2 regions of the Paenibacillus sp. J31R109 genome follow, and region 2 is predicted to be linked to the other one. Evidence: a T-box and tRNA genes for the amino acid it is inferred to sense, from the RefSeq annotation. Region 2 holds a T-box; the other holds one or more tRNA genes.
The links. The T-box of region 2 lies ahead of leuS (leucine--tRNA ligase). A T-box ahead of a tRNA ligase gene usually reads a tRNA of that ligase, here a tRNA-Leu.

Region 1: it encodes a tRNA-Leu, which carries the amino acid that the T-box ahead of leuS (leucine--tRNA ligase) is inferred to sense. The anticodon was not compared.

Annotation. Positions count from the first base shown of each region.
Region 1 is NZ_JCAUAR010000006.1:108,657-111,060, forward strand. Features, by position in the region: gene AC58QT_RS17330 (hypothetical protein) at 1-235, opposite strand, end outside; gene AC58QT_RS17335 (hypothetical protein) at 404-634, shown strand; gene AC58QT_RS17340 (Bax inhibitor-1/YccA family protein) at 738-1,391, opposite strand; tRNA gene AC58QT_RS17345 (tRNA-Leu) at 1,544-1,627, opposite strand; gene AC58QT_RS17350 (hypothetical protein) at 1,740-1,925, shown strand; gene AC58QT_RS17355 (adenosylcobinamide amidohydrolase) at 2,018-2,404, opposite strand, start outside.
Region 2 is NZ_JCAUAR010000001.1:277,497-279,900, reverse strand. Features, by position in the region: gene leuS (leucine--tRNA ligase) at 1-1,329, opposite strand, end outside; T-box leader at 1,411-1,653, opposite strand; gene AC58QT_RS01135 (class I SAM-dependent DNA methyltransferase) at 1,728-2,404, opposite strand, start outside.

The DNA of each region.
Region 1 (2,404 bases), on a different contig from region 2:
ATTTAATCGTGCCGCAGCCTAACAGCATGGGCTTATTATCACACAGCAACATCAACGTTTGTGCATTCGTATCCCAGGCATATTGGAAGCCAACATTCATGCTGACCACTGTAATCGTAAATTTGCCTGATGCTGTGCTCGGTATAGAGAAACCTTGTCTCCTACCTACCTGCTGCAACGCTCGGAATACCGAAGGCGAAATCCCTTTATATATCCATGTGCTACAAGTTGCCATAGGTCTTCTCACCTCTTTCAATTAGGATCATTAAATTGTATGAGGCAAGTGCGGAAATCGTGCTTATTTCCATAAAAAGCATTCATCCCGTTCGTTGCATCTGCTTCTAATCTCGTCCTACAAACATAAGCTAAAAGTAACTAGAGAGAGAAAGAGGTGTTGGTTTGAATGTGGGAACTAATGCTTGCAAATGAGCAGCTAGAAATTTATATGGATGAAGCAAATCTTAGGCTTGAAATACGTATAAAATCCGAAAAGTACACAGATCCATTTACGCTTCGTATGAACTACACGGATTTAACCCAGTTAATCCATACGCTGCTGGAAATCAATCGAAGCTTCCGAGGAGATATCCCCTTTTTCCATACCAAACAGCTGCCAGGCAAGATTAAGTCTTAGATAGCCAACTAGCAGCCAAAAAAAGCACGATGGCCCTCTTCCACATTTCCGTGGATCGGAGGAACCATCGTGCTTTTTATTAATCAGCGTCAGTTGCGCATGTTTAATTCCTGTTAAATCCTACAATTGAAGCGATGAAACGTAAGATATACAGGAACAAGTTAATGAAATCGAGATAAATGTTCAATGCGGCAAGTGGCACTGCTTCGGATGCAACACCGTTGCGGTATTGGGCAACATCATACAGAACCCAACCGCTGAAGATCAGAATCCCAGCCATCGACCACACCAAATTCATGGCGGAACCGAAGTTGAGGAACATGCCGAGTACACTCATCAACACAAGTCCAATCGTACCCGCGAACAAGAAGCCGCCTAGGAAGCTGAAATCACGTTGGGAACGGTGAGCATAGAAAGCTAATGAGCCGAAAATCGCTGCCGTTGCGAAAAATGCACCTGATACTACGCTAGCACCAAGCTGGCCGCCGTACGCCATAATAACTGGATATAACGTCACACCAGAAATCGCTGTGAATGAGTAGAGAAAGCCATAGCCAATGTTTTTGCCGCGAATTCGGATCACGATCGCCGCTACCAACATGACGACCTCTGCAACAACGAAGAGCATCACCATAGATGGAGGCACGACCATTGCACCAATCAATGTACCCAAAAAGGAAACTAAGAGGGAAATTGCAAACGTTTGGAGCACATGTGCAAAGCTGCCGGATTGAGTAATCGTAACGGATCTATCCATGAATCATTCAGCTCCTTTAGATATAAAGAAATGTACAATCTATACTATGTATTATACCTGTATTTCATGAAAACCGCTACAGGGCAGTAATTCCGCGATTGGTCACGAAAACACCCTTCCCTGATTGACTCAGAAAAGGGTGTTTTACGTGATGCGATCAAGAGGACTCGAACCTCCACGGGGGTAAGCCCACACGGACCTGAACCGTGCGCGTCTGCCAATTCCGCCATGATCGCGTTTACATAATTAATATACCATGTGACGCAAAAGCTCGTCAATGAAACTTTTCCCATGCATGCATAATTCCATTACCACTTCCTAACCCTATTTGGAAAGGAGGTATGACCCATGGATAAGAAAGAAATTGAGGCACTAGAGCCGAAATACACGGGCAATCAGCGTCATTTAACCGAAGGTGAAGCTGAGGGTATCGTTCACGATCCCAACTTCAAAAACGAGAATGAAGATAACGATGTCTCGGATATCGACAGCTTAGCAGCCGGTCTCGGTTTTGGCGTGTTCCGTAGAACATAACGTTAACTACACCAGATACCTTAACGTAATAGAAGACCTCCCGTCCACATGGACGGGAGGTCTTTTACATAGCGATGTTGTTCAGAAGCCTCCTACCGTTTACTCATATCAAGCTCATTCAACTTAGCTGAAACAAGTGTGGCTTCGTAAACTGCTCTGCCTATGAGATAGCCCACTGTTGTCGCTGTACCCGCATAGCGGTACGTAGTTCCTCTGCCTGTCGCGGCAATGAGCACCGCATCAGTCGTCGTCCCTGTGGCTAGTTGACCATCGATCGTGATGTTCAGATCTTGAAGTGCAGCAGCCTTGGCTTCAGTAGCCGTGATAACAGCATTCACCAATGCTGCGTCTGTCAGATCCCCTTCTATGACAACAATAGTGTTAATAGTACCAGGATAAAGCGAAGCAGCTGGCAGTACAGCACCTGCTCGTGCTTTATTCCCGAGCCCTACGGTCACCCACGCGGCAACGCGAAGCGT
Region 2 (2,404 bases):
GTGAAGAATTGGAATCGGCTCACCCCAGTAACGTTGACGGCTGAACAGCCAGTCTCTCAAACGATACGTTACTTTGCCGCGGCCTTTGCCATTTTGCTCTAACCAAGCGATCATATGGCTGATTCCTTGCTCAATGTTCAATCCATCGATTGGACCTGAGTTCACATGTTTGCCATCGCCAGCGTAAGCTTCTTTCTCCACATCTCCGCCTTGCACAACTTCGATAATTGGCAATTCAAATTGCTTCGCAAATTCCCAGTCACGTTGATCGTGCCCTGGAACCGCCATGATCGCCCCTGTACCGTAGCCACCAAGCACATAATCTGCGATCCAGATTGGCACTTTCGTGTCATTCACTGGATTGATGGCATAAGCACCTGTGAACACGCCTGATTTGTCTTTCGCCAAATCTGTACGCTCTAGATCGCTTTTGCGGGAAGCTTTCTCTTGATATTCTTTAATCGCAGCCGTTTGACCTTCTGTTGTAATCTGCGCTACAAGCTCATGCTCAGGCGCCAATACACAATAAGTTGCACCGAACAATGTATCTGGACGCGTTGTGAAAACCGTTAGGCTTTTATCCGCATGCCCTTCAAAAGCGAACTGAACCTCAGCTCCTGTTGACTTTCCAATCCAGTTACGCTGCATATCCTTGATACTTTCAGACCAATCAAGCTCCTCAAGATCCTCAAGCAAACGCTCTGCATACTCTGTAATTCTCAAAATCCACTGACGCATCGGCTTCCGAATAACCGGATGGTTACCACGTTCGCTTAATCCGTCAATAACTTCCTCATTCGCAAGCACCGTACCTAGAGCTGGACACCAGTTAACAGGCACTTCGTCGACATAAGCAAGCCCTTTATTGTACAACTGGATGAAAATCCATTGTGTCCATTTGTAATACTCCGGATCAGTCGTACTAATCTCACGATCCCAATCGTAGGAGAAACCAAGAGACTTAATTTGACGACGGAACGTATCAATATTTTTCTTCGTGAACTCACGCGGGTCATTCCCTGTATCTAGGGCATACTGCTCCGCAGGAAGTCCGAACGCATCCCAGCCCATTGGGTGAAGCACGTTAAAGCCTCTCATCCGCTTGAAACGGGAAACGATATCTGTCGCTGTATAACCTTCTGGATGCCCTACGTGTAGCCCCGCACCTGATGGGTATGGGAACATATCCAAGGCATAAAATTTCGGTTTATCCGAATTTTCTAGTACTTTAAATGTTTTCTTCGCATCCCAGTATGCCTGCCATTTGGGTTCAATCGATTGCGGATTGTAGCCTTGTTGCTCTTTCGTTTCTTTCAATTCCTGTGTCATACCTTCCATGCCTCCTTAAAATGCTCTATTGCTCATGTATGCAAATACGCACAAAAAAACCTCACATCGCTAGCGGATATCGCTAGGGACGAGAGGTATAATTCCCGTGGTACCACCCTAGTTAACACAAGGCGTTCTTCACCTGTGTTCACTCTGCCCCTTAACGCGGGTGAGACGATCCAGCTAGCGCACTGATCCAGGATCAGGCGGTTCACCTTCTAGCTCCGAGGCGAGTTCTCAAGACTAACATCTGCCGGCTCACACCCAAGCTCCGACTCTCTGAAAGATGCTGTACAAGGTACTATTCCTCATCTAAGCTTTCCATACAACTGATTAGCTTTGATTATATGTAAAATAATGCCGAACTGTCAAGCCGCGGGCGAATCCCGTCATCCGTATTATTTTTTTGCAATAAAGAAAGCTCGCTCCGTTGTCTCCGTTGGTTGTTCCCACGTAAAGTCTGCCGCTTGATGTACCTCACGAAAACCTACTTCGATCAGCATCTGTTCCAGCCATTGTAAGGGGTACGCTCTTTGTTCATGCGTTTCATCAATACGTCGGAAGTTGTCACTTGTACCACTGTCTCTGACGAAAATAGTTAAATCATGTTCAATCTGAACACGATCCTCATCTAACTCGCTTGTCCAAATGTAAGCAACATCGTCCTCATTCAGAAAAAAAGGCTGAGACTCCGCATACGCAAACAATTGCTGGGGAGTATGTACGTCGAAGAGAAACAAACCGCCTGGCTTAAGTCCCGCCCATGTCTGACGGAAAGCATCCACGATGTCCTCTTCCTCTAATAAATAATTAACACTATCACAAAATGAAATGGCTACATCGACTTCCTCGCCAAGCTCCCATTCCCGTATATCCTGCTGAATCCAGCGAATGCCACCCCCGCGAAGCTGACTAGGCTGTTCACTGTACTTCTGCTCGGCAACAGCTAACATATCCTCGGAAAGATCGATTCCCGTCACCAGCAATCCTTCAGCAGCTAACGGAATGGATATATTGCCTGTCCCGCAACCTAGATCAACAAGCGTTGTTGGTTTAACTTCAAAGCGTTCAAAGC